3 regions of the Alteromonas australica genome follow, and region 2 is predicted to be linked to each of the others. Evidence: predicted binding sites of a transcription regulator. Region 2 holds the regulator's gene; each other region holds the start of a gene.
The links. Region 2 encodes sigma-54, which starts transcription at its own class of promoters, with help from an activator protein. Its sites were predicted from a motif close to GTTGGCACGNNNNTNGNNT; they were not measured.
Positions count from the first base shown of each region.

Region 1: the regulator sigma-54 is predicted to act here: its motif matches at 2,497-2,515, upstream of glnK (P-II family nitrogen regulator).
Region 3: the regulator sigma-54 is predicted to act here: its motif matches at 2,757-2,775, upstream of EP13_RS11510 (LiaF domain-containing protein).

Region 1 is NZ_CP008849.1:479,653-484,124, forward strand. It holds gene EP13_RS02050 (AraC family transcriptional regulator) at 1-451, shown strand, start outside; gene EP13_RS02055 (DMT family transporter) at 561-1,436, shown strand; gene EP13_RS02060 (hypothetical protein) at 1,502-2,311, opposite strand; gene glnK (P-II family nitrogen regulator) at 2,574-2,912, shown strand; gene EP13_RS02070 (ammonium transporter) at 2,945-4,183, shown strand; gene ggt (gamma-glutamyltransferase) at 4,441-4,472, shown strand, end outside.
Region 2 is NZ_CP008849.1:858,395-862,866, reverse strand. It holds gene lptA (lipopolysaccharide transport periplasmic protein LptA) at 1-396, shown strand, start outside; gene lptB (LPS export ABC transporter ATP-binding protein) at 399-1,124, shown strand; gene EP13_RS03740 (RNA polymerase factor sigma-54) at 1,202-2,686, shown strand; gene hpf (ribosome hibernation promoting factor) at 2,716-3,003, shown strand; gene ptsN (PTS IIA-like nitrogen regulatory protein PtsN) at 3,013-3,456, shown strand; gene rapZ (RNase adapter RapZ) at 3,486-4,331, shown strand; gene EP13_RS03720 (HPr family phosphocarrier protein) at 4,331-4,472, shown strand, end outside.
Region 3 is NZ_CP008849.1:2,603,301-2,607,772, forward strand. It holds gene EP13_RS11505 (M16 family metallopeptidase) at 1-1,969, shown strand, start outside; gene EP13_RS11510 (LiaF domain-containing protein) at 2,061-2,714, opposite strand; gene EP13_RS11515 (hypothetical protein) at 3,101-4,472, shown strand, end outside.

The DNA of each region.
Region 1 (4,472 bases), 380 kb from region 2:
TACCCCGCCTTTACAGTCGTTACTCAATTATATTGAGGTGCAATTAACCCACAGTTACAGCGATGATCTGCAGTCTTCCATGGTAGCCTTATTCACCCAACTGTTGGCCACTCAGCCCACGGGGAAGCAACTAGATAGGCGTATTACACCTATTTTAAGTCGCGTTCATCAAAACATTGCGGCGAAACACACGGTTAACGACCTCGCAAAAGCGGCCTGTATGGGCGTGACACAGTTTAAAGGGAAATTTACTGACGCTACAGGGATGGGGCTTAGGCGTTATTTGATAAAGCTGAGAATGGAAAAAGCGCGGGCACTATTAAGCCAAACCGATACGCCTATTATTGAAGTGGCAGCCCAAGTGGGTTATGACGATGTGTCAGCGTTCACCCGCCGGTTTACCCATTATTTTGGGAAGCCGCCAAAGTATTACCATCGAAAGTCGGTTTAACGACGCCTAACCAAACAAAAAATTCGGCTAATCTGCAAAGAATGTGCGTGTAAAATCACTTACTGTTTATTTTGAATATTTTATATGAATAACCCAGTTGGAGGCGTAAGTGGCAACATTTTGCGGAATAATTGCAATCTTGATGTGGGGATTGCTTGCAGTGCTAAGCGTCTATTCAGCCGACATTCCTCCATTCCAACTACTGTTTGTTTGTTTTGCCGTTTCGTGCTCTTTGGTGGTTATCAAACGGCTGGTTAAAAAAGAGCCGGTCTTGCGGAAGCCGCATTTAACGCCACGCCAGTGGGCTGTTGCCATAGGAGGGTTATTCGGGTTTCATTTTTGCTACTTTTTGGCATTGCGGTTTGCTCCGCCCATTGAGGCCAGTCTTATTGGTTACTTATGGCCGCTTTTATTAGGTGTTGCTGTGGCCAATGCCCATCAGCGTTATTTCGCCTTTGCTGGCGGCATATTCGGTTTTATCGGCTGCGGAATTTTAGTCACTGGCGGTGAAGGTGTTAACTTTAAAAGTGAGTTCGTTTTAGGCTACAGCCTTGCCCTGGCATGTGCGTTTATTTGGTCGGGATATTCTTGGTTTATGTCGCGCACCAATAGCCATGTCGAAGATATTGGCTGGATTTCTGGTGCGGTGGCGGTGTTAGCACTTGTTGCTCACCTATTGCTTGAAGAAAGCCACTGGCAATTTTCTTACCAGGCATGGGTAAGTGCGATCATGCTTGGCTTAGGGCCCGTGGGAGGGGCATTTTATTTGTGGGATGCAGGGCTGAAATTTGGGAATAAGGCTTTGTTAGCAAGCTTAAGTTTTGCTACGCCTGTTATTTCCAGTATTGCGCTGTATGTTTTTGGAATGAGCGCCCTTTCTGCCGCGGTAGGCCTGGCTATTGCTTTTATTCTGGTGGGGGCGCTAATGAGTAATGCATTGCCTGCGTTGTTCATGCGATTTGTTGTTTTAAAGAGAAATATATAGTGTCAAAAGAACGCGCGCGTCACGGTGGGCGGTGGGTGTCACTATTTGAATTCGTCATTATAAATTTAGTTAACTTTCTCTTTATTGATACGGGCTTCAATAAACTTGTCGTGTTCGCCGGTATTGGTACATTCAAGTGTACCCCCAGTCCACGTCGCAACGATAGCAAAGGACTTATTCATCGTTGAAGAGCAGTTAATTCGTTTTTTAGGGCGTTCATGATAACTTCTATCTTCTTTGCCTTTCCGCGTGTCCACGATATCTGGGCTATTCTTTTTTTCTCTAAATTCTTTTGCTGCTCGACGACTTTCTTCTTCAATCGCTTGTTCGTGCTGACTAGATAAATAATCAAGTGCACCCACCCGAGGTGACAGGTTTAACTTGCCCGCTCGTTGATTTTGGGCGCTTACTGAGGGTTTGGAGGGCTGCTCTGCATTTTGTGTCATTGTATCAGTAGATACCGGCTTTTTTGCTTCATTTAGGGGCAAAGTTTCCGGTGGCTCAGCAGCCTTCTCTTGTGAAGCTGGTGCGCTTTCATCCTCGATGTGGGCTGGTAACGTGTCTGCCGTTTTGTTTGGCGTTACTGGTGTATGGCGCGCGCTTACGGGCGGCATTTCCGGCGCATCTTCAATGGTGGGAGCGGGTGGTTCCACCTTTGTGGGCGCCTTGACTAACGGGAAGTATAGCTGGGCTTTTATTGTTGGTTTTAAAACGGTTTCTCGAGTTTCAATGATATGCGGGTGAGCCAATATTATCACCAGCACCACCATCGCGTGCAATAAGCCAGACACAACAAGGGCGCGTCCCCAAGGCTTGCGCTTAGGAACGTAAATATGTGCCGGTGTATCTTGGATAAAATGGGTTATCGCTGTCATCAACAGATACAGACCGCACTATACATACAAAAGTTCCGTCCTATATTTATCGTATTAATTAGTTTATCTACCTCATATTGCTCCAATTGTGGGCAGCGCAATGCGGTTGCACAGAAATAGTGCATTAAATGTTGCGTTTTTGTTTACCGTTTTGCCTAAGTGGTTGTTTTTTATAGATAAGAATTTGTGGCACATCTCTTGGTTTAACAATCCCATAAGACACACTATGTGCCATATAACCATTACATACTGGGAGCAACTCATGAAACTAGTCACAGCTATCATCAAGCCTTTCAAGCTAGATGATGTTCGTGAAGCCATTTCAGAAATCGGAATTGACGGGTTAACCGTTACCGAAGTGAAAGGTTTCGGACGTCAAAAAGGACACACTGAACTTTACCGCGGGGCGGAATATCAGGTGGATTTTCTACCTAAGGTTAAACTGGAAATTGCAGTTCAGGATGATCAAGTAGAACGCCTGGTTGAAGCCATCGTTGGCGCAGCCAAAACAGGCAAGATTGGGGACGGCAAGGTGTTTGTTTACGACCTTGAACACGCTGTTCGTATTCGAACTGGTGAGTCGGATAGCGACGCGCTGTAAGCCACTACGATATATTTGCGGAGAAAACCATAATGGAAATCACTTTTGAACTTGGGTATGCGCTAGATACCTTTTACTTCTTAATCTGCGGTGCACTAGTCATGTGGATGGCTGCAGGTTTTGCAATGCTAGAAGCCGGTTTGGTTCGAGCGAAAAATACCACAGAAATTCTAACTAAAAACGTGTCACTTTTTGCTATTGCTTGCACAATGTATATGATTTGCGGTTATGACATCATGTACGGCGGCGGTATCTTCCTAGACGGCATCATGGGCGACGGTGCGACTGGTGTTGCTGAAGACGCAGCAACCTATGCGCCATCTGCTGACTTCTTCTTCCAAGTTGTGTTCGTTGCAACGGCAATGTCAATTGTATCAGGTGCTGTCGCTGAACGTATGAAGCTATGGGCATTCCTTGCTTTTGCAGTGGTAATGACAGGCCTTATCTATCCAATGGAAGGTGCTTGGACATGGGGCGGCGAAGCGGTCTTCGGCATGTACACGCTTGGCGACGAAGGTTTCTCTGACTTCGCGGGTTCAGGTATCGTGCACATGGCAGGCGCAGCGGCTGCATTGGCTGGCGTACTTGTACTTGGTGCTCGTAAAGGTAAGTACACTGCTGACGGTAAAGTTAACGCAATCCCCGGTGCAAACTTACCTCTAGCTACACTAGGTACATTCATTCTTTGGATGGGTTGGTTTGGCTTCAACGGTGGTTCTGTACTTGCTACGGCTACTGTAGAAAGCGCAAACTCAGTGGCTATCGTATTTATGAATACAAACGCAGCTGCAGCTGGCGGTACTATCGCAGCGCTTATCGTCGCACGTATCATGTTCGGTAAAGCCGACCTAACAATGGCATTAAACGGCGCACTTGCAGGTCTAGTTGCTATTACTGCTGAGCCTTCAACACCAACCCCCCTTGAAGCAACTTTATTCGGTGGCCTAGGTGGTATCCTTGTTGTACTAAGCATTGTAACCCTTGATAAGCTTAAGATTGATGATCCAGTAGGCGCTATCTCTGTTCACGGTGTGGTAGGTCTTTTAGGTCTAATCCTAGTGCCTTTCACTAACGATGGTTCAAGCATTACCGGTCAGCTTTTAGGTGCAGTGACCATCTTCGTATGGGTATTTGTAACCAGCTTGGTTGTTTGGTTAGCGCTTAAAGCAATCATGGGTATCCGTGTAAGCGAAGAAGAAGAATTCGACGGCGTAGATATGAGTGAATGTGGATTGGAAGCTTATCCTGATTTCACTGGCGGTCGTTCGTAAGAAAGTCCGAGAGGCAAATTAAAATACAATAATAATGCCTTCATCACCAAGTTTAAGCCCTGCAATTGCAGGGCTTTTTTCGTTTTTCACCTTGACCAAATAAGTCTACACTAGGAGAGACCGTGGCGACTTGCTAGTGTAGGATGCAAAGCACCTAGTGTGTATGGACTCTGACGTTAGTCTTGGTGCGTTGCGCATAATATAAAAATATCTTTACCTCTTAATCGCTGAAAGAGGTTGATAACAGGGAATAGAAAATGTTGTTTCGAGTGTGCTTAGTTGTGAGTGT
Region 2 (4,472 bases):
CGTATTTCCCAAGGCACGTTAGTGATTAACGCAGATGAAGTGGAAGTGGTTGCAACAGAAGGCGAAGGCCGTGAGATATTCATCGCCAGAGGCGCGCCAGCAAGTTATTCGCAAACCTTAGAAGACGGCACCCCGGTAACAGCCAAAGCCAATGAAATTCGCTATGAAGTGGTTAATCGCACTCTCTCGTTAGACGGCAATGCAGAGCTGCAACAAGACACCAGTTCTGTGAAAGGCGATAAAATCACCTTTGACATGATTACCGAACAGCTTCTTGCCACCGGCAGCGGTGACAATGATGAAGGCAGAGTGACCACCGTTTTTCGACCAGAAGCGATTCGCAAGCTGACCGATGAGAAGGCGAAAGAAGACGAGAATAACGAGGACGATAACTAACCATGGCAACACTAAGCGCAAGTAACTTAGCCAAAGCCTATAAATCTCGCCAAGTAGTGAGAGACGTTAGTTTGTCGGTCTCAACCGGGCAAATCGTGGGCTTATTAGGCCCTAACGGCGCAGGTAAAACCACCACCTTTTACATGATTGTGGGTCTTGTGCCACTAGATAAGGGAAAAATCACCATTGATGATGGTGAGCTCACCCACCAGCCTATGCACGAACGCGCACGTAAGGGCATTGGCTACCTGCCACAGGAAGCCTCTATTTTTCGCAAGCTAACCGTGTTTGAAAACATCATGGCGATTTTACAGACACGAAAAGATTTAAATTCATCACAACAGGAAGAAGAAGCCGACGCCCTTCTTGATGAATTTAATATTAACCATATACGTAATAGTACAGGAATGAGTTTATCAGGTGGAGAACGCCGGCGCGTAGAGATTGCGCGTGCGCTAGCAGCCAATCCGCAATTTATTTTACTCGATGAACCATTTGCTGGTGTTGATCCTATATCGGTTAATGATATAAAGAAGATAATACAGCACCTTCGTGATAGAGGTATCGGTATCCTCATTACAGACCACAATGTACGAGAAACATTGGATGTATGTGAAAAAGCCTACATTGTGAGTCACGGTGAATTAATAGCCCAAGGAACGGCAGAGCAGGTTTTAAGTAATCAAAAAGTAAGGGATGTATACCTAGGTGAACAATTCAGGCTATAGTTAATGTAACAGAATTGTCATTTTTCAAATTATGCACCTGGTATATTCACAATAAGAGCACAGTAAATAAGACGTAGATGAAACCATCTTTACAGTTAAAGTTCAGTCAACAACTTACCATGACACCTCAGCTACAGCAGGCGATAAAACTGCTGCAGCTGTCAACGCTCGACCTGCAACAGGAGATCCAGGAAGCCCTAGACTCAAATCCTCTACTTGAAGTAGAAGAAGGCAGTGATGAGCCTCAATTAGAGAAAAACAATATCGACGGGGATGACGTCGCTCAAGACGCCGTTACTACCGCATCAAGCGATACGCTTGAAGCCGGTGACGCATTAGAGAAGAATGACCTACCTGATGAATTACCCATAGACAGCACGTGGGACGAATATTACTCAGCGTCTTCTGCACCCGCCCCTGGGCCCTCGAATAATGACGATGAGCAGATTTTCCAAGGCGAAACCACCGAAGACATTCAAGCACATTTGCTATGGCAAATGCGTCTTACCCACTTTTCAGATACTGACCGTGCCATCGCAACGGCTATTATCGATTCAATTGACGAGTCTGGTTATCTTACCGTCACCCTTGACGACATTTTAGATTCTGTAAATTCCGAAGATATGGAAGAGCCGGTTGAATTGGACGAAGTAGAATGTGTGTTAAAACGCATTCAAATGTTCGACCCCATTGGTTCAGGCTCTCGTACACCGCAAGAATGCTTGATGGTTCAGCTTCGCCAATTTTCAGATGATACGCCTTGGTTAAAAGAAGCCAAACAACTGATAGAAGAATACTCAGACCTACTCAGTAGCAAAGACTATCGTACGCTGATGCGTAAAAGCCGTCTTAAAGAAGATCAATTACGCGAAGCTATGCGCTTGTTGCAAACATTGAATCCTCGCCCAGGTAGCGCTCTTATCACTAAAGAGCCTGAGTATGTTATACCCGATGTCTCGGTCACCAAGAAAAATGGTCGTTGGGTGGTTGAACTTAATCCAGATAGCTTGCCTAAACTTAGTGTGAACCAGCAATATGCGGCCATGAGCAGAAGAGCGAAAAATAGTAGCGACTCGCAGTTCATTCGCTCTCATATGCAGGAAGCAAAATGGTTTATTAAAAGTCTTGAATCAAGAAACGACACCTTGATGAAGGTTGCAAATTGTATTGTGCAGCAACAAATGGGCTTTTTTGAATATGGCCCTGAAATGATGAAGCCCATGGTGCTTAACGATGTTGCTGAAATGGTTGATATGCATGAATCCACCATTTCACGTGTCACCACGCAAAAGTATATGCATACCCCACGTGGGATATTTGAATTGAAGTACTTCTTTTCTAGTCACGTTGCCACGGAGTCTGGGGGTGAGTGTTCATCTACTGCCATCCGCGCGCTGATTAAAAAGCTTGTAGCGGCTGAAACGCCAAGCAAGCCACTAAGTGATAGCAAGATTGCTCAATTGTTGGCCGAACAGGGCATTAAAGTCGCCCGGCGGACAATAGCAAAATACCGGGAATCATTGTCGATTCCACCGTCTAACCAGCGAAAGAGCTTACTTTAACTGGCTCATAAATATAAGGAAGACGAAATATGCAAATCAACCTTACTGGTCATCACGTCGAAATCACCGACTCTTTGCGTAATTATGTCGATACCAAGTTCAGCAAACTAGAGAGGCACTTTGATCACATTTCTAATGTGCATGTCATTCTCAATGTTGAAAAACTTAATCAGAAAGCCGAAGCGACCATGCATTTAAGTGGCGCTGAGGTTTTTGCTTCCTCTGAAAATACTGATATGTATGCAGCAATAGACAGCATGGTTGACAAACTAGACAGGCAAGTCATAAAGCATAAGGAAAAGCTGAAAAAGCATTAACTCACGCTTATGGAAATTCAAGCAATCGTAAGTTTGGACCGCACTGAATGTGCGGTTCAATGTAACAGCAAAAAACGAATTCTAGAGATCATCAGTAATATCGCTGCCAAAAACAACGATAATATTGATGAAACGACAGTACTCACTAGCCTATTGAACCGCGAGAGAATGGGCAGTACGGGTATTGGAAATGGTATTGCACTGCCTCATGGTCGACTGGCAGGATTGGAAAGTGTTATCGCCATTATTGTAACTAGTAACCCTGCCATCAACTTTGACGCGCTGGACAACCAACCGGTAGATATTTTCTTTGCCTTATTGGTTCCAGAAGAGCAAACCGAGGGGCACTTACAAACCCTAGCCACGGTTGCAGGTAAATTGAGTGACAAAGAGACCGTGAAGGCAATTAGGCGTGCCACCAATAGCGACGATATTATTGCAGCGCTAAGCTAACTCTAATGCCATCTTAAGGGAGAGGCCAATTGAAACTAATTATTATTAGTGGTCGTTCGGGGTCAGGGAAGTCTGTTGCTTTACGGGCACTGGAAGATTTAGGGTATTATTGCGTAGATAATATTCCCGTCAATTTATTACCTACCCTTACCCATACGGTAGTCGACGAATACGATCAAGTTGCTGTAAGTATTGATGTACGTAACCTACCCAAAAACCCAGACGATTTAGTTGAAATACTCGACTACCTTCCCTCTTCTTGGTCCATGACCATCGTCTACATTGATGCCAGTGACGACATTCTCGTCAAACGCTTTAGTGAAACCCGACGATTACATCCATTGGCAAAACTGAATAAGTCTTTGTCTGAATCTATTAAAGCGGAAGCCGCTTTACTCGCTCCTGTGATTGAACGAGCAGACTTATACATAGATACCGATAAACTGACCATTCACCAACTTGCTGAATTAATACGTGAGCGAATTTTAGGTAAAAAGAGTTCTCGCCTGGTATTGGTATTTGAATCCTTTGGCTTCAAACATGGTATTCCTAAAGATGCCGATTATGTTTTCGACGCCCGTTTTCTCCCTAACCCTCATTGGGAGCCTGATTTAAAACACCTGACAGGGTTAGATGCCCCCGTAGAAGTATTTTTAGGCTCTCAACCGGTGGTGACCAAGTTTATTTGGCAAATTCAAAACCTCATTACCACTTGGCTTCCCCACTTAGAGCGTAACAACAGAAGTTATGTAACCATCGCCATAGGGTGTACCGGAGGCCAGCATCGCTCTGTGTTTATCGCCCAGACATTGGCAAAGACTTTCAGCGATTTGCACCCTGACGTGCAACTTCGACATAGAGAATTAAATCAGTAATGACCATTGAAAAAACACTTACCATTGTGAACAAGCTTGGCCTGCACGCCAGAGCGGCTACTCAACTGGTGCAATTAGCGAATCAATTTGACGCTAAAATTATTCTTGTAAAGGGCGACAAACAAGCAGATGCCAACAGCG
Region 3 (4,472 bases), 1.7 Mb from region 2:
GCGCAATGCTAATACCCGCCAAGTTGTACAAGACAAAGTACCACAAACCCGTATTTACCGGCTGTGGGTCTCGCCAGAAAATACTAGCCCTACTGCCACCGATTTGTACATTGCTGCCAGCGTGATGGGTGATGGTAAAAACTCACGAATGTATAAAGAGCTAGTGTACAACCAGCAAATTGCTACCAATGCGTCGGTGTTTAACTATGAACAGAAACTGGCCTCTATTTTTGGCATTAGTGTAGATGTAAAACAAGGCGAAGACCCAGCTGTTGTTGAACGAGAAATGGACAAAATCATCAACCAATTTTTGAAAAAAGGCCCAACGAAAGATGAAGTAAAACTTGTATCAACAAAGCGCAAAGCTGCAATTATTCGAGGCTTAGAAGAAGTAGGTGGATTTGGCGGTAAAGCAGATACCTTAGCAAGCGGCGAATTTGTCGCCAACGACCCTAACTATTTTAAAACCGAGCTAAAGGAACTGGCTAATACAACGCCGAAAAAAGTAAAAGCTGCCGCACAACAATGGCTGAGCGACGGCTGGCATCAAATTACCTATATCCCTTTTGCTGAACATGCCGCCACCAGTGACGGTGTAGATAGAAGCACAGGTTTGCCTGCTATCACCTCGGAAACACAGCTGTCTTTCCCCAACGTTGAAGTAACCACCCTATCGAACGGCATAAAACTGGTATTTGCTAATCGTAGTACAGTGCCCTTGGTTAATATTGCCATGCAATTTGATGCAGGATACGCAGCAGACGCAGGCGGTAAACTTGGTTTAGCGGAGTTTACTACCCGCATGCTAGATGAAGGCGCAGGTAAATATGATGCCCTTGAGCTCGCCGCTGAACTAGAGCAATTAGGGGTGGAGTTACGCAGCGGCTCTAACCTAGACACCACCACGGTGCGCATGTCGGTTTTAAAAGAAAACATGAGTGATGCTGTGGCACTAATGGGTGACATCATCACTGCCCCAACGTTCGCAAAAGAAGAAATTGAACGCCAGCGCACCCTCATTTTAAACAGCATTGCGCAACAGAAATCTCGCCCGGTGAGTATAGCCTTAACCCTACTTCCCCCGCTTATTTACGGTGACGGCCACGCTTATGGCATTCCATTTACCGGGACAGGCACAGAAGCGGACGTAAGCGCCATCACCCGCCAAGATTTAATCAACTTTAAGGACACGTGGCTTCGCCCCGATAACGCCACCCTCTTTGTGGTGGGTGATACTTCTCTTGATGAAGTAAAAACGGTGTTAGAAGACGAGTTTGGGAAGTGGCAAGCTAAGGGAAGTAAAGGGATAAAGCAAATTGCGCAAGCTAACCTCCCTGAACAAGGTAGAACCATAATCATCGACCGCCCTGGCTCTCAGCAATCGCTTATTCTTGCTGCACATTTAGCCCCTCCCACAGGTATAGACAACAACATTGCCATAGAAACCATGAACCAAACGCTGGGTGGCGCATTTACCGCTAGGGTGAATATGAATTTGCGTGAAGACAAAGGCTGGGCTTATGGCGCCTATACCTTTTTGCAAGATGCTCGCGGCCAACGACCATTTATGGTGTACGCCCCTGTGCAAACCGACAAAACTGGCGCGTCCTTGGTTGAACTCAAAAAAGAGCTCAATAGCTACTTAGGTGATAAACCACCTATGCCCGACGAGCTTGAACGTGCACGTTTAGACCAAGTGCGTTCACTGCCTGGCCAATATGAAACGTCAACTGCCGTGTTGGGAAGCTTACTATCGAGTAGCCGTTTTAATCGCCCCTATAACTACCCAGAAACCTTGGTAGAACAATACAATGTGCTTACCTTAGACGACCTTGAAAAAGCCGCCGCGCAAGTCGTGATGCCCGGCAAGTTAACCTGGTTAATTATTGGCGATGCTGAAAAAATTAAGAAAGAAGTAGAAGCAGCCGGTGTAGGGCCTGTATCAGTGCAAAGCATGAGCAGCTTATAAAGCTAACAGATAGACAAGGTGCAAAGTACACATGGCTCTTGGATAGCCAATGTACTTTGCACGTTTAAGTGTTATTTCTTAATGTGCACGTTTAACGCTGGTTAGAACTAAAAGCAGACTTCATTTGGTTAGCAAAAGCCACAAATTTTTCCTTAATCGTGCGTTTCAAACCCACGTCTACACCTCCCATCATTACAAACCCTTCAATGGTGATGGTTGGGGCTTGCCTGTTAGCAATGGACGGCGCCTTATTATCTAGCCCACCCATGAAGCAAAATGCCTTTGTAACCACATTGACGTTTTCAGGCACCTTAATATCAATGCCCCCCATTACGCACAACGCTTTTATCGTAACGTTAGATGACGTAAAAATAGCATCTGAAAAATCTATATCCGCGCCGCCCATTAAACACAATACTTTGATTTCTTTTGGAACTTCCCACATGCCTGTGCGGTTAGATCCTCCCAACACGTTTATCATGGTTTCGGTTTCAGGAATATTGCTGCTGGCGTAATTAATACTAAATTGCTGCTGCTTTCGGTTGTTAAATTGGTCGTCTACATTCATGGTTAAATCTGACGCCAAATCAACAATTTCTTGATGTGATAGACTGGCCATAGCGGCGTCAAGGCGACGCTCAAAAGCTTCTGCGGATATCACGCCGTGACTATAGTGATAAATGAGTTTATCGATGACTTCTTCACGTACTTGCTCTATGGGGCGATCTTCCAATTTTACAGTCATAGTAAGTTCCAAAAGAGATTGGTTTTTTGTTTAACGCTTAACAAGCAATTGCCTAGCCAATTATTAATTTTATATAAATCATAAGCTTACAAATACTATAAATTTTAACGGTTACGTTAACGCCATAATATGGTGAATTTGACGCCTTATTAGCGAAGTTTGTCATAATAAAAGTAAACGTACGCTACCGCTAATAGCCCACACGCTATCCGAAAACTACTCCTCGCTCCCAACAGCAGTCATATTAACGAATAAGTCCTTCCGGTATAACGCAACATACTCATTATTATAAAAAAAGTGTGAGTAGCGATAAATTTAAGCTACATTACGCTTGCCCTATTTAAAGTTAATAAGGCGAGGAAGAATGAAAAACACAAGGAGAACATATGCAACAGCGAGATCGTGCCGTTTTTGTTGGGGACAAATATTGTTCCTATAGCGGCAATGCACTAGAGGATGCCCCTCAGCTTAAACACCTAGATGACATTGCACCTGATGCCTTCGCAACACTAAAAACCGCCTATGAAAACGCATGGACAGTAACAGGTAGAGTCACCTCCAGCTATTTGTATAAACGAAACTACTCTTCTAGCAACGCCAATCTTACCCACAGTTTTTGGTGGATAGCGCTTTGCGATAAAAACGGTCAACTTCACCAATTCAGTTTGAATGCTGAGAGCCGTGTTTTTGAGAATATTAAGAAAGGGGATGTGCTTTCTGTTGTCTTTCCTACCAGCCTAACGCTCACACACCAAATCATGGGTCGAGAAGCCAAAGCGCGCGTTACCGACGACACCAAAGTGCCAGCTGCGATAGTGCACAGAGACGAGAATCAGCAATATAACATTGATAGCTGGTTTACCCCCTCAGACCGCCCTAAGTCGTACTGGTTTGTATTAACCTTTGTTTTGGCGATGTTTGGTTTTGGTTCGGTGCTTGGCGCTGGCCCAGAGATGTTGGGGGGCGCTCTTCTCGTTGCATTCGTTACGTTTTTGCTAGAGTACGTAGCTAATGGAAATAAACATGAAAAACAGCTGGAAAAACACGCCACCTTGACCGGTGCCATGGACGCGTTCTTAAACGTAACTAAAAAACAACTTGGGTTTCATTTAGCGGCGCGCGAGCACATGCCAAGTGATATATTTTGCCACCGGTGTGAAGAGCGCATAGCAAGTGATAGCGTGTTCTGCGCCTCTTGCGGTTCACAGCAAAATACCGATTCAAGCCGCGTTCAAACAACCAATGTTGCCGCTATTGAGAGCGACTTACTAGGCCAGTTTCATGTAGATTATAGTGAAGCCTACACCCATAAACGGGTGTTGGGAAAGGATCAGGACTGTGAGGTAAACGTATCTTGTATGCTTGCAAAGGTGGTGTCTAGGGATACTAGCTCGAATGTCAGTGATGTCACTACCACCAAAACCACCACCCGCAGTTACGATGTTTATCACGGCAACCGGTATCAACGTACAGAAACCGAAACGAGTGTAAGCAGTAACCGTCTTCGACAGTCGAAAATGACAGGGAAGCTCGTTATTAAATTAGCAAACGATGAAATACGTGAGCAAGGCTTTGCTGAAGACATTATTGGCGGCTTAGATGAAGGTGACTGGTTTATCTATGCCAGAGCCGATGCACAATTTCCCGTGTCATCGCACAACCGTGAATATGCGTATAATTTGTCGCAAAACCACCACTTCACCACCAGCACCTTTAAAAGCTACAGTGGGCCAAGCGCCATAGCCAAGTGGGTAATAT